Regions from separate parts of the Paenibacillus sp. YAF4_2 genome, predicted to be linked through region 1. Evidence: predicted binding sites of a transcription regulator. Region 1 holds the regulator's gene; the other holds the start of a gene.
The links. The regulator Rex, encoded in region 1, represses fermentation and respiration genes when NADH is low (regulators of the CRP and FNR family bind a similar motif). The targets are predictions, from matches to a motif close to TTGTGAAATATTTCACAA.
Positions count from the first base shown of each region.

Region 2: the regulator Rex is predicted to act here: its motif matches at 5,141-5,158, upstream of AB4Y93_RS21880 (DUF1641 domain-containing protein).

Region 1 covers NZ_JBFRCT010000002.1:697,237-705,090, reverse strand. Annotated here, with positions in the region: gene AB4Y93_RS07435 (acetate/propionate family kinase) at 1-676, opposite strand, end outside; gene AB4Y93_RS07430 (3-hydroxyacyl-CoA dehydrogenase family protein) at 676-1,548, opposite strand; gene AB4Y93_RS07425 (AAA family ATPase) at 1,754-3,250, opposite strand; gene AB4Y93_RS07420 (hypothetical protein) at 3,243-3,782, opposite strand; gene AB4Y93_RS07415 (cell wall elongation regulator TseB-like domain-containing protein) at 3,909-4,442, opposite strand; gene AB4Y93_RS07410 (amidohydrolase) at 4,442-5,743, opposite strand; gene AB4Y93_RS07405 (redox-sensing transcriptional repressor Rex) at 5,724-6,383, opposite strand; gene dinG (ATP-dependent DNA helicase DinG) at 6,380-7,854, opposite strand, start outside.
Region 2 covers NZ_JBFRCT010000010.1:23,513-31,366, forward strand. Annotated here, with positions in the region: gene yyaC (spore protease YyaC) at 1-61, opposite strand, end outside; gene AB4Y93_RS21835 (DUF3343 domain-containing protein) at 176-415, shown strand; gene AB4Y93_RS21840 (mechanosensitive ion channel family protein) at 431-1,306, shown strand; gene AB4Y93_RS21845 (DUF951 domain-containing protein) at 1,296-1,514, shown strand; tRNA gene AB4Y93_RS21850 (tRNA-Ser) at 1,583-1,673, shown strand; gene AB4Y93_RS21855 (NAD(P)/FAD-dependent oxidoreductase) at 1,830-3,152, shown strand; gene AB4Y93_RS21860 (YjzC family protein) at 3,467-3,649, opposite strand; gene rpsF (30S ribosomal protein S6) at 3,835-4,119, shown strand; gene ssb (single-stranded DNA-binding protein) at 4,154-4,693, shown strand; gene rpsR (30S ribosomal protein S18) at 4,712-4,996, shown strand; gene AB4Y93_RS21880 (DUF1641 domain-containing protein) at 5,238-5,660, shown strand; gene AB4Y93_RS21885 (NAD(P)/FAD-dependent oxidoreductase) at 5,690-6,868, shown strand; gene AB4Y93_RS21890 (cation:proton antiporter) at 7,045-7,854, shown strand, end outside.

The DNA of each region.
Region 1 (7,854 bases):
TATCAAATGACTTGCCATCCAGAATCGCCGTGCAGCTCGCTCCATTACCGATATGGCAGGAGATCATCTTCAGCGATTCAAGCGGCTTGCCAAGGAAGTCAGCAGCCTGCTGGCTCACATATTGATGCGATGTCCCGTGGAAGCCATAACGACGTACTTTGTGACGACGGTACAGGACTTTAGGAATGGGATACAGGTAAGAAGTATTAGGCATCGATTGATGGAAGGCTGTATCAAATACAACCACCTGCGGCACATTCGGCATATTCGCTTCTACCGCGGTAATCCCCATCATATGGGCCGGGTTATGAAGTGGAGCAAGATCAAATAGCTTACGGATCTCCTGCTTCACATCAGCTGTAACAAGCGCCGAGCTCCTGAACACTTCGCCGCCATGGACAACACGATGACCAACGGCATCAATCTCTTCCATTGATTTTACAGCACCATGCTCAGGATGAATCAACATATCTACAACTTTTTTAACCGCAGTGACATGGTCAAGAATCTCACTAACTTGTGTAACATCTGATTTGCCTGGAGACTCATGAGTAACGATCGAAGAATCCATGCCGATCCGCTCTACACGCCCGCTTGCAAGCACTTCTTCCGTCTCCATATTATAAAGCTGATATTTCAGCGAGGAACTTCCTGCATTAATTACGAGTACTTTCATTAGATACGGTCCCCATCCTTGTCATATTTGAAAAATCCTACGCCAGACTTCACACCAAGATGCCCAGCGCGTACCATTTTCTTCAATACAATGGACGGACGGTATTTCAGCTCCCCGTATTCCCGGAACATGCGCTCAAGTGCAGCAAGGATGGAATCAAGTCCAAATCGGTCAGCCATTTCGAACGGACCATTCTGGAAGGAATAACCGATTCGCATGGCATTATCGATATCTTCAGCCGATGCAACGCCTTCCTCAAGCACATGAAGGGCTTCATTAATGAACAGACAAATAAGGCGAGTCGTCACAAAGCCTGGAGACTCGAACACCATGATTCCTTTTTTCTGGATGACTTCATCAACAAATTCTTTCATCGCATCAAATGTAGCATCGGAGGTTTTCAGACCACGCACAATCTCGACTAGGTCGATCTTGGATACGGGATAAATAAAGTGGAGGCCAATGACACGCTCAGGATGGCTAGTTACACTTGCCAGCTCCGTTAAGCTTAACGTGGAGGTATTGCTTGCAATAATAACTGACTCATTACAAATCTCATCCAGCTGTTTAAATACGAGCTTCTTGCTTTCCAGATCTTCTGTTATGGATTCAATGACCAGTTCGCAGTCAGCCAGTTCGTTATACGTCTGGCAAGGATGAATACGATTCAGGATCAGTTTTTTCTCAGCTTGCGTTAGAGCCCATTTCTCGATTTGCTTATCTAAGTTGAGCTCAATCATTTGCATACCGTATGTTAAGCGTTCCTCAGAGCTTTCGATTAAATACACATCCAGCCCTTTAGAAGCAAGCATTTCTGCAATTCCTTGACCCATTGTTCCGGCGCCGATGACACCAATTTTTTTAATAACCATAATTCTTTTGTTTCTCCCCTTGTAGCTATTCTCTTTTTTCGGCATTGAGAATCATTCTCTTTACCTCTCGATCAAATCCATTATAACCTTTTTTACACAAATAAAGAAGGCAACTGGTGTTAATTTGGTGAACACCAAAAAGAGCGGCAGGTCTAACACCCTGCCGTTCTTTTTGTATATTTTTCCATGCTTAGAAGCCTTATTCTTATGCGCTTTTTGACAGTTGACTTAGTAATGTCCGGAACTCATCGCCGCTAAGCGTTTCTTCTCGAATCAGCACGTCCAGCGACTGAGTAAACACTTCTTTTCTTGCTTCCAGCATGGCTTTCGTCTTCATCATCAGCTCATTCAGAATGGAGCTCGTAATATTTGCCCATTTATCGGGAGTCATCATGTTCGCATCAATAATGCCAAGCTCAGTCAGCCCAGATTCGACCATTGTCCGAACAATGTTCAGCGCTTGGTCAAAATCACCACGGGAGCCTGTGCTGCGGCCACCGTAAAAAATTTCTTCCGCTGCAGCACCACCAAGTGCAATCATGATTTGGCTTTCCAGAAAATCCTTCGTGTACAAATATCGATCCTGCTGCGGGTTATGACGGACATATCCAAGCGCCTGACCACGCGGGGATAAAGCAACCTGCGAGACGCTGCCTGGACGCACCAGCTCTGCTGAGATCGCATGGCCCAGTTCATGAAGGGCCACGCGTTCGCGTTCCTCAGCTGTTGATTCCCGGTCTGTTTTCTCACCCATCATCACTTTATCAATTGCCATTGCCAGATGAGACTCCAGAATCGTCTCACTGCTCTCACGCATAGCGTAGATTGCACCTTCGTTCATCACGCTCTCCAGCTGTGCACCTGAGAAACCAAATGATTCAGAAGCAATACGCTCCAGATTAATACCTTCATTAAGCGATTTGTTCGCTGCATGCAGACGCAAAATATGAAGGCGCCCTTTTTTATCCGGCAGTTCAACTCCAATATGACGGTCGAATCGGCCTGGACGCAGCAAAGCGCTATCGAGTATTTCTTTCCGGTTCGTTGCAGCAATGATGAGAATACGTGGTGCTTCATCAGAATGTATACCGTCCATCTCTGTGAGCAGCTGGTTCAACGTCTGATCATATTCTTTATGCTGACCGCCGTCTCGTTTACCGCCAATGACATCAATCTCATCAATAAAGATAACGGCACTTTTCTTACCGGCTTTTTTCGCTTTCTCCCTTGCTTCCTTAAACAAATCACGAATCCGTCCTGCACCTACACCCACATACATCTCAACAAACTCACTGCCGGAGGCAGCTAAATAAATCGAATCGGTATAATGAGCAGCAGCCTTCGCAAGAAGGGTTTTACCAGTCCCTGGAGGGCCCGTCAGCAAAATCCCTTTCATCGGACGGATACCCAGCTTTGCGATCTCCTCTTGTTTAACAAGAAAATCAAGGGCTTCAATCAACTCTTGTTTTGCTCGATCCTGTCCGCCAATCTGGTCAAAGCTCATCGATTCCAGACGAAGCTCTTTGCTGCGTTTCGACCCTGAACTAGCCATCATCCGGCCTTTGCCGCGCGTAGAGAACCATACCCCCGCTCCTAATGCAGCAAGTAACAAGACGGGCATCACATTAACTCCTTTAAAAGCCAGGAAAATAAACAACATCAAACCAAAGCCAGCTGCGATCTCAATCACATATTTACGCATAAGTCGACACCTCCAGCTGCGCTGGAACGCGCGGAAGTACTACATACTTCGTCGAGGTATCATCCTTCAGCGTAATATAGACATTATTATCATCGAGTGCTGTTTCATAACGAACTCCTGCATTCGCAGCAGCTGCTTTTTGAAGGGCATTCGGAATTTCGGAATAATTCTTCTTCTCCATCGCTTCCGCAACATCGAATAAGACCGAAGACCATACTTTATCTAATTGACCACTGGGAACTGCATTTGTAATATCAAGCTGCAATTCGCGGTTGCCAATAGCGTCCTTGCCTTCTTTTGCAATGTTTTCATAGACATCTTTCAATTTCGCATCCGGCTCAAGTGTAACCTGAACCGACACATGATCTTGATCTATAGTAGGAGCATTCGCCGAGGCGACACCTTCAACCTGTCCAATAGACTTCTGAAAAGGAGAAACGACAGCAAATTGCTTATATAACATCCACCCGCCAAACAGCAGCAATGCTGTAGCAACAGCGGACAACACGAATGGGACAATGCGAAGTTTCATTCTTACTCCTCCTCTTAACTCGTTATATATCACTTCGTATATCATCTCTGCCATACGAAAGTATATCATATATCGACATCAAAGGGACGGTGTAAAAACAGGAAAAGGAGCCAGCCGCTTGCGCGGCTAGCTCGCTGTTTTGGCAGGAAGATGATACTCACTCACAAAAGTTCCCGTACGGAAATCGTAGAATGCGTAGCTGTATTTCTCGGGATTATGGCCTTCTGAATAGAAGACTTCCCACACAAGCTGTCCATTTAACGTACCCGGCTGAATTCGTTTGAATTCTGCAGCCGGTTTGGCTTTCAGCACAGCTTGTTTAATTGAGGCTTTAAGTACACCTTCAGATTCCTTGACAATCTGCACGGCCTTATCCGGGCCAATTAACCATACGTATATCACTTCATCCGCGTCATTCTCGCCCTTCACGATCCAAGAAGTCGTATCCCAAACCTGCTTCGTGATGGACGTAACTTTGGTCAAGCTTGCTGCTTTCTGAGCTTGCTCGCGGATCGGACTCTCAGAGTCCCAGAATGGCTTTTGAATCGTATTGTAGTACATGACTACAATCGCGATAACAGCCAGCAAGGCAACAAGAATCACAGCCAGCCAGCGCTTCGGATTCATGACCGAAGAACGTTTTTTAGATGTCGCCCTCATTATGCTTTCAGCAGCCGCTCGAAGCTTGCTTGTGCCTCGTAACGGATTTTCTCTTCATCCATTAGCGTACACTCACCATTTTGAACAACTTTACGGCCATCCACCCACACATGTTTAACATCTCGTCCTGAACCGGAGTAAACAAGATGCGATACGATATCTGTCAAGGGATAATAATGAGGCTGCTCTATGTCGATGGCAATGAAGTCTGCTTTCTTGCCTTCAACCAACTGGCCAATTTTTTCTTCCTGCCATATGGAAAGTGCACCATATACCGTACCCATGCGTAAAGCCTCCATCGCAGGGATAACGGTTGGATCACCGGATACTCCTTTGTGGAGCAGCGCAGCAAATTTGATTTCTTTAAACAGATCCAAATTGTTATTGCTCGCAACACTATCCGTACCAAGCGACACGGTAACGCCTGCGCGCAGCAGTTCAGGTACTCGAGCTATGCCGCTTGCCAGCTTCAGGTTGCTGACAGGATTATGGGATACAGCTACTTTACGGTCAGCCAGCAATGCAATTTCTTCATCATTCAAATGTACCGCATGAGCAACAAGTGCCGGCCGCGAGAAAAAGCCCAGTTTATCCAGATGCTCGACAGGACGAGAACCGTAATCCCGGACATTTTGCTCCACTTCGGCAAGCGTCTCGGACATATGGGTATGAACAGGCAAATCATAATCATGAGCAGCCTGAACAAATTTTTCAATGTAATCCGGTGGGCAAGTATAAGGGGCATGCGGTGAGATCATCGTTGTAATTCGTCCATCCGCTTTACCGTTCCAATCTCGCGCAAAAGCAATTGCTTCTGTCAGCTTCGCCTGCTGGATCTCCTCGGAACAAAGACCAATAACACCACGTGTCAAACAGCCGCGAATACCCGATTGCTCAACCATTGCTGCCACTTGGTCCATTCGGTCATACATATCAACAAAAGCTGTTGTACCCGTCTTCAGCATCTCGACAATAGCCAAAGCACTGCCTGCACGAGTATCTTGATCGATATATTTGCCTTCCATCGGCCACATTTTTTGCTCGAGCCATACTTGCAGGTTTTGGTCATCAGAGTAACCACGGAGCAGGGACATAGCCGCATGGCCATGTGTATTAATAAGGCCCGGCATAAAAGCAAGCTTGCTGCCGTCTAATCGTTCCACTTGTTCATCCAGCCCAGTTGGAGCTGTCTCACCGATATATGTAATCTGATCATCGGTTACAACCATGTGTCCCCTGAAGACCGAATTGGTATCATTCATCGTGACAAACAGGCCATTTTCAATCCATAATTGAGCCATCTTCAAGTTCATTCCTTTCTTTATTCAAATAATAAGCTAGGCTCAGCAGTTCTCTTGTAAAGTCTGCGTGGTGAATCCGGATATGCTCTGGTAACCGCAATATAGCCGGAGCAAAATTCAAGATCCCTTCAATACCCGCTTCTACGAACTGATTCGCTACATTTTGCGCTTCCGGACCGGGAACGGTAATAATGCCGATCCGGATATTATTTTCCTCTACGACAGCCTTCAGCTTCTCCATTGGCATAATCGGCAGATTATTAATCATTGTCCCAATCTTGCTTGGATGATCGTCGAATACGGCGACAATTTTCATATTGTCTTTCGAGTACTTATTGTAATTACACAATGCATGTCCCAAGTTACCGGCACCAACAAGTGCAACATTAATCCGCTGGTCAAGCTTTAGAATCTGTTGAATCTTCTCAATCAAATAAGAGACGTCGTACCCAATACCCTTACGGCCGAAATCACCGAAATAAGCAAGGTCCTTCCGAATTTGGGCGGGATTGAGGTCTAGCTTGAGTCCCAGCTCCTGCGAGGAAACGGTTTGTACTTCACGGTTGTACAATTCGTTTAACACCTGCAGATAGATGGGCAGCCGTCTGACGACGGCCTCTGATATTTTCGCCTGCTTCACCCGTTTGCCCCCTCTTCCGATTGCAGCCATTCCCGCATTCGCGCTACCATCTGATCCGTATGCATGGTTTCAATCTTTGGACCAGGCAATGAATAGAGGAAATGTTTGCCGTAATACGTATCAATGACTCGCGTATCGTAGATAATAACAATCCCCTTGTCCTTCGTCGTACGAACAAGTCTTCCGAAGCCCTGCTTGAAGCGGATAACCGCTTGTGGAATCGATAGCTTCATAAACGGATTTTGCTTTTGCTTCTGCAATAGCTCCGACTTTGCTTCAACTAGCGGATGATTCGGCGGTTGGAAAGGCAAACGGACGATCGCAAGGCAGGTCAATGCCTCACCTGGAATGTCTACCCCTTCCCAGAAGCTGCTAGTGCCAAGCAAAACCGTTTCGGGCGACTGGGTGAACCGTCTCGTGAGCTTTGTCCGGTTACCGCTGTCAATACCTTGTCCTAGCACTTGAATACCCGAGCCTGCCAAGGCTTCCTTAAGTGGCTCATAGACCTGCTTCAGCATCCGATATGAAGTGAACAGCACAAGCATGCGTCCTTTTGTTTCTACTGCTGCATCCGCAAGCGAGTCCACCAACATAGTAGTAAACTGCTGATCGCCCCCAGCACCTTTTAGAGTTGGGAAATTACGCGGAATAATGACCAGAGCCTGTTCACGATAATTGAACGGCGAAGGAAGCTGAACGGTCTTGAGCCGATTATTTTCTTCAAAACCTTCTAGTCCGAGCTGCTCCTCCGCATACTGGAACGATTTATGAACAGACAATGTTGCAGAAGTAAGCACAATGCTGTCCTTCACATCAAAGAAATATTGCTGAAGCTGTTTGCTGACATCTACCGGAACAGCATAAAGATGAACAGACCGATAGCGGTAAGCCATGCTCGCTTCAATCCAATACACTTCCGAATTTTGCTCCATCTTGAGGAAGGTACGCAGATCATCCTTTACTCTAGTCAAATCACGAACAACGCCATTGAGATCTGTGATAAGTCCTTGAATTGTCTGGTCATCGAGTCTTTCTTTAATATCCGATGCCATTTTATCCACTGTCTTAACGACCCGGCTGAGCTCGGTATGCACATTTGTTTCTATATTCAATACATCGTCCCAGCCTGCCGGAGGGGTGTCACTGCGCAATCGGCAAACCGCCTGACCGTTATCATTACCGGCCTCTCCAGACTCGCCAACAAAGGCATATAAGAGCTCAAACAGCTTATCCCAGTGCTCCTTGACGTCTTGGAAGATCGGAATAACCGTATCAATGGTTTCCGTCCATGCTTGTACCCGCTCATCATCTTCCTGCTGCAAACGCAGTCTAAGTGCTGGCAAGAGACCAGAACGATTATCTTTAAATAGTCTTGTCGTTTGATGTGCTAAGGAGAAGTAATTAATTTGCATGCCAAGATGTTTGCCGGCTACCTCTTCTACATGATGAGCCTCATCAATAATTAAGTGGC
Region 2 (7,854 bases), on a different contig from region 1:
CAGCATTCGCTTCCGTGTGAGGCACCTTCAATGGTACATCCTTCAAAAATGATAGTTTCATAGAATCCCCTCCGTAAATGCCAATATGATACTAGTATATGGATAGGACAACCATTTTATACGTTGCGAAGCCAATAGTTTCGTTGTTTAAGGTGAGGGAGAGGAGAAATACGCGATGTTAATCGCTTTCGATTCGACGCAGCAAGCGCTTCGCGCAGAAATGCTGCTGGAATATGCAGAGATTGAGATCGATATATGCCCGACGCCAAAAGAAATTACAGCGGGCTGCGCGTTATCGATTCATTTTCCAGAAGAGGATCTGCATACGGTAAAGCATGTAATTGAAACGGAAGACGTAGCGATCCGGGGAGTCTTTAAGCCGGCTGCAGCAGGGTATGAAGAAGTCATACTGTAAGCGAGGTAAGAGACAATGAATATTCAAGCCTACTTTGATGATTTTGCAGCATGGCTAACAAACGAGACAACTTGGGAAGGTTTTGGACAATCACTCTTTCGCATTGCGGTTATTATCATCATTGGGCAGGTTAGTATATGGCTCGCGAACAAAACGATTGATCGGGTCGTATTAAACCGGAATGAGAGCCGACTGGTTATGCAGACAAGAAGAATGACCACTGTCGGCAAGTTGATCAAAAATATTATCTCATACGCTGGCTATTTCATTATCGGAATGCTTGTACTTGATGAGTTTGGCGTCCAGCTTGCGCCTCTTCTAGCTGGGGCAGGAGTTATTGGTCTGGCTATTGGCTTTGGCGCACAAAGCTTGGTGAAAGATATTATTACAGGATTCTTTATCATATTTGAAGATCAATTTGCTGTAGGCGATGTCATTCAAACCGGGACTTTCAAAGGGACGGTTGAGGTCATCGGCCTTCGGGCAACACGGATCCATAGCTGGACAGGAGAGGTACATATTATTCCGAACGGAATGATAAATGAGGTAACCAACTTCTCCATGCATAACTCCATAGCCTTTATCGATGTATCTATTGGGTATGAAGAAGATGCGGAACGTGCGATTATGATCATCCGCAGGGAATTGGAGCGGTTTGAGGATGATAACCTTGTGAAACGTCCAGACGTGCTTGGTATCCAGACCATGCTCTCTACAGAGGTCAAGGTGCGTATTACGGCAGAATGCCTGCCGAATATGAATGGGGTAGTCGCAAGATCACTTAATGCGTACATTAAAAAAGTGCTGGACGATCATGGGATTGACATCCCGTATCCACGAATGGTAACGTATCATCGCAATGAAAGGGGCAGCGATCCGAATGGAGCGTAAACAATTCGAGCTTGGCGATATCGTTCAAATGAAGAAGCAGCATCCCTGTGGCTCCAACGAAATGGAGATTATTCGAATGGGGATGGATATTCGTATCAAATGCGTAGGGTGCAAGCATAGTGTCCTAATCCCGCGAGCCAAATTTGAGAAGAACATGAAGAAAGTGCTGCGATCAACTGCTGATTCAGGACAGAATGAGCAGGCCTGAAAATATTTTCTTGAAACTGTTGCATTGGGACAAGTCATGTGATAATATAGTTTTTGCTTGACACTCGCGGAGAGGTACCCAAGAGGCCCAAGGGGGCTGACTCGAAATCAGCTAGGCGTGTCAAAGCGTGCGTGGGTTCGAATCCCACCTTCTCCGCCATACAACGTAAACAACGCTACGGCGGTTACATAGTAAAGAGGCTCCTACGATAAACGTAGGGGCTTTTTTTATGTTCTTTTCTATTCAAAAGAGGAGCAGATATGATAATATGTTAACCAAAATAATAAAAATAAGTTAACATATTAGGGTGATACAATGACTCGTTATGATGTGATTATTATCGGAGCAGGTGTCAGCGGAATCTTTGCTGCGTATGAGCTTGCCGCCAGCGGACTGCGGATATTGATGCTTGATAAGGGCAAGAAATTAGAGGAGCGAAGCGACAGCTATATAGGCTTTGGCGGTTTAGGCTTGTCAGAAGGCAAGTATAACTTCACGAATGACTTTGGTGGAGAGCTGGAGCGGAAAACAGGCTATGACGCTGCTCTGCAGCTAATGGAAGATGTAGATGCTATATTATGCAGGCACGGAGGAAGTGCGGCCGAGCTTTATCATACCTATGATCCTGAACTTGCAAGCCGAGCGGCAGAGGCCGGCTTTGGGATTCTATCGACCAAAACCAGGCACCTAGGGACGAAATTATCAAAGCATGTCTTAAATGAGCTTTATGACTATCTAAAGACCCGAATTGACATGCAATATGAAGAGGAGCCTTCAAGCATCACACCGAAGGGTGGCGGTGGATTTGCTGTTATGTTACCTGATGGAATCATTATTGACTCGGAGCAGGTTATTATCGCAACCGGGAGAAGCGGGAACGACTGGTTGTCCAGGCAATGCCAGTCTCTTGGGATTGGACGGGGAGAGGCCAGAGTAGATCTGGGACTCCGAATTGAAATGCGTGGTAACCAGCTGGATAGCTTATTGAAGCGATCCTTCGAGACTAAGCTCAGCTTTGAAGGCGAAGATTATACAGCCACTACCTATTGTATGAATCCTCGGGGCAGGGTTGTATTAAAGCTCCAGGAGGGGCTGGCGATGCCAGACGGACAAAATTACCGGGAAAAGGAAGAGGGTTCTTCAAACCTTAATTTCACTCTGTTTATTCCGAATCGATTTGCAACTTTGGAAGAGGCTGACGCCTATTTACGCGACACAGTCGGCCGAATTAATTGTGATCGCAATCGAATTTCCGCTCAAAGACTGGGCTCTCTTCGGGAAGGCAGTATGGCGGATAACGAACCAAGCAGTGGAACAATCAGGCCAACACTGGAAGCGGAATTTGCAGATCTTAGGCAAGAGGTTCCGAAACGTTATATTGCAGTGACTTTAGCATTCCTAGAAGCGCTGGAAAAGCTGCTCGAGGAGCCAATCGACCAAGATACGATTCTATATGCAATCGATGGGAAGCTGTATTCACCAGCCATTGAGACAAACGACAGGTTCGAGACAAAGGTCAGAGGACTATATGTGATAGGGGATTGCTCAGGCACCACTCATTCTTTATCTCAGGCGGCAGCAAGCGGAGTGTATGTAGGAAGGCTACTGGCTAGCAAGGAGCGGACCCTTAAACATTAAAAGAGGGACTCTCGCGAGTCCCTCTTCCGACGGTGTTGTAAGTTTCGATGAATTCACACATCAATACGGCAGAAAACCAGGTTGTAATCCTCACAGATCGGTACACAATTCCACTAAGGCTTCATCGCTTATCCGATCGTGACTACTTACAGTAATGTGTCTTTAGCACAACGCCTCGCTTCTTTTGTGAATGAGTAGTTAAATTCTCTAGTAGCCCTTGCACCACAAAGGTTCAATGGAACCACACCTCTCTTCACCGTCGATAATTAGAATGTCCGAAGTTGAAAGTTCTTATTCGAGCTCTAATAATAAAATTAGTGAGCCATCCGTTTCCATTTACGTTCATGGTTTGATGTCTCTGGGAATCGCTGTCCACGTTTGAGCTCAACCTTCTTTGGGTTGTTAATACCCATGTGGTAGGAATTGACGCCTGATTCTATATAGGTGCCGTCGTTTGGCGCGTGATCGCCGGGAGAAAACAATGTCCATTCACCCATATTCGTTCACCTCCTTGTCCGATTCTTATTATGAACCGGATAGGGCAGGGTCATGAAAGGCAGAAATCGGGAGGACCGGATGACTTGTCAAGGTATAGGCAATTTGCTATACTGTGTAGATGCGAGTAATAATCTCGCTCCTTGCCCCTTAAAGGGGCCGTTAGTCCAAAAGGAGGTGAAACACAATGCGCAAATATGAAGTGATGTACATCATTCGTCCGGATGTTGAGCAAGAAAACGTTCAAGCCATCGTCGACAAATTCAGTGGCATCATTAACAATGGCGGGGAAGTCACGAAGCAAGATGTGATTGGTAAACGTCGTCTTGCGTATGAGATCAATAAGATTCGTGATGGTTACTACGTTCTGGTTCATTTCAATGCAACGACAGAAGTTGTTAATGAACTTGACCGCATCATGAAAATTACGGATGAAGTTATCCGTAGCTTGATCGTCAGAGACGTTGCTTAATCCACGCTAGATGTTCGATTGGGAGGCAGAGGCGATGTTGAATCGTGTAATACTGATTGGCAGATTAACAAGAGACCCCGAATTGCGTTATACACCAGCAGGTGTAGCAGTTACGCAATTTACGATAGCAGTAGACCGGCCGTTTACGAGCGGTCAGGGCGAGCGCGAAGCGGATTTCATTCCGGTCGTAACTTGGCGGCAGTTGGCTGAGACATGCGCCAATTACTTGCGTAAAGGTCGCTTAACAGCGGTAGAAGGACGCATTCAGGTGCGTAACTACGAGAACAACGAAGGTAAACGCGTCTATGTGACGGAAGTTATTGCCGATAACGTTCGCTTCTTGGAATCTAACCGTGAAGGCGGAGCTCCGCAAGAAAGTGGCAGTTATGCCGGAAGCAACAACAACAGCGGAGGTTCTTTAAGCGGCGGCGGCGGTAACGCTCCTTATGGCGGCGGTAACGGTGGCGGCGGCGGAAGCCGGCCTAGTACTCCACGTAACAACAACAACAGTCGTGATCCGTTCTCGGATGACGGTCGACCGATCGATATATCAGAAGATGACTTGCCATTTTAATCGAAAGGATGGGTTCGAATGAGCTTCAAGCAAAGAGAAGGCGGAGACGGAGAGCGTCCAGAACGCAAATTCGGCGGCCGCAAAGGCGGACGCAACAAACGCCGTAAAGTATGTTTCTTCACTGTGAACAAAATTGCTCACATTGACTATAAAGATACTGATCTGCTCAAAAAGTTTATCAGCGAGCGCGGCAAAATTTTGCCACGTCGTGTAACTGGAACTAGCGCGAAATACCAACGTCTGCTGACGGTTGCTATCAAACGTGCACGTACTGTAGCATTGCTGCCGTACACAACTGAGTAGTAAGTAGTAAGAAGCCCATTGAGACTAACGTCTTGATGGGCTTTTTTCGCGTTTTCATAAAAATAGGAATTGATCATTTGGCGCAAGAGGAATACAATAAGATGTAGTTCGTGCATACAAGTCGGCGATGATGTTAGAGCCTCATTGTGAATAATTTCACTTTAAATTTACAGTTGTGGAATATCGACTTATGCAAGTAAATCATTTGATCGATTACTGATGGAAAGAGGGATGCATTCGTATGTCTGAAACCGTAACGAAATTACCTGAAGAATCCGGCTCTGTACGTGAACTGGACGTTCTCGAGCAACTGCTGCAACCAGAAATTCAGCAATCGCTGACTCAACTGGTGAACCACCTGCCTAAACTGGCAGAACTGGTGACTCTTATGACTAAAGCTTATGATGTAGCTACTACAGTAGCAAACGACAAAGTGCTGATGAACGACATGGTTCATGGCTTTGGCGAATTCGTTCAACCAATCATTGATAAAACTAAAGGTATTGCTAACGCAGCTGTTGAAGCTGGCGATCGTGCACAAGCCGATAACTCGACAATTGGTCTCTTTGGCATGTTGAAAATGCTGAAGGATCCACAAGTACAAGCAACGCTTCGTTTCGCTCAATCGTTCCTGAACGTATTGGCTGAGCGTAAGAACGTATAATTCGAATCATACAAGAGCGGAGGGTAAACATGGCTAAGCAAATTTTAATTCTTGGCGGCGGTTACGGCGGTCTGTTGAGCGCACTAACGGCTCGTAAATATATTTCTGCTGAAGAAGCAGAAATCACGGTAATTAACAAAACGCCTTACCACCAAATTATTACGGAATTGCATCGTCTGGCTGTAAGCGGCGTAAATGAAGGAAACGTAGCACTTCCTTTGGATAAACTGCTTAAAGGCAAATCGGTTAATCTGGTTATTGATACAGTTGAGAACATCGATCCAGAGAAAAAACAAGTTAAACTGGCTGGCAGCGGCACAGTGAAATATGATCAACTGGTAGTCGCACTGGGCGGCGAAACAGCATTCTTTGGCATCCCTGGTCTCGAAGAGAACAGTCTGACGCTGAAATCAGTTGAAGAAGCGAAGGCAGTTAGCACTCATATCCAAAACCGCATCGCAGCTTATGCGCAATCCAAAAACAAAGCAGACGCAACAATCGTTGTTGGCGGCGGCGGCCTGACAGGTATCGAGCTGATCGGCGAGATCGTTGATATGCTACCAAAATGGTGTGCAGAGCACGGTGTAGACCGCAGCGAAATCTCGCTGTACAACATTGAAGCTGGTCCAACAATTCTGATGGGCTTCCCAGCTGACCTGCTTGAGCGTGCAAAATCCAGCTTGACGGACCGCGGCGTTAACCTGATTATGGGTGTTGCGGTTACCGAAGTTCAAGGCAACACAGTTATGCTGAAAGACGGCAGCTCGATCGAAACGAATACTTTCGTTTGGACAGGCGGTGTTACAGGTAACCCAGTTGTTGCGAACTGTGGTATTGAAGTGAACCGTGGCCGTGCTTCGGTTACTGAATTCCTGCAATCGACTTCCCACTCGGATATCTTCCTTGCTGGCGACAACGCGTTTGTAATGGGTCCAGAAGGCCGTCCTTACCCGCCAAGTGCGCAAATCGCATGGCAAATGGGCGAGTGCATCGGTTACAACCTGTTCGCATCGGGTAAGGGTATCCCGATGAAATCGTTCGAGTTCGTTAACTCCGGTGTTCTTGCGAGCCTTGGCCGTAAAGACGCAATCGGTACAATTGGTGCTAGCCAGCTGAAACTGAAAGGTACAGCAGCTACATTGATGAAAGAAGCAAGTAACGTTCGTTATCTGACTCATGTTAATGGTCTGTTCTCGTTCTTGAAGTAATCGTTTATTCGAGAAAAGGAACCATTCGCTGGTTCACTCGTATTAATAGTTAAATAAGCTTTACCTGGAGGAGCCTGCCACAGCGGGCTCCTTCTGTCTATTTTCGGGAGCCTGCATAGTTGCAGGCTCCTTTTGTTATGCTTTTAAATGCAAGAAGGAAGGGGCGTCATGTAACAATGGTATTCATTTTGTATTTGGCCATTATATTGATCGCTACCAAGGTTGCGGGAGCCTTGTCTGTGCGATTGGGGCAGCCAGCTGTACTTGGTAAGCTGCTCGCAGGTATTATTATTGGCCCAGCTGTACTGGGCTGGATACAGCCGGATGATTTTATCGGACATTTCTCGGAAATTGGTGTATTGCTGCTCATGTTTATAGCAGGTCTTGAGACCGATCTGGAGCAGCTGAGGAGCAATTGGAAGGCTTCGTTTGCTGTTGCTGTTGGCGGTATCATATTACCCTTTGTGGGCGGTTATGCGATTGCCGCAGCGTTTGGCTTGTCGAATAATCAAGCATTATTCCTTGGGCTGCTGCTTTGCGCCACTTCAGTCAGTATCTCGGTGCAAACCTTGAAGGAAATGAATAAGCTGCAGACGCGTGAGGGGACGACCATTCTAGGTGCCGCAGTTGTAGATGATGTCATCGTAGTCGTCTTGCTGGCGGTTATGATGAGCGTTCTTGTTCCTGCTCAAGATGTATCGATTGGGCTACTTATCGGTAAGAAGCTGCTGTTCTTTATCATAGTTGTTGCAGCAGGATGGCTATTAGTGCCTCGTTTCCTAAAATGGTTCGCTCCGCTGCGTGTGACAGAGGCGGTCATGAGCGGGGGGTTAATCATCTGTTTTGCCTTTTCCTATTTTGCGGAGGAGATGGGCATCGCAGGTATTATCGGTGCCTTTGCTGCAGGTATAGCGGTATCGCAGACTGCTTATAAGCATGAAGTGGAATCGAAGATCGAGCCGATTGCCTATACGTTATTTGCACCT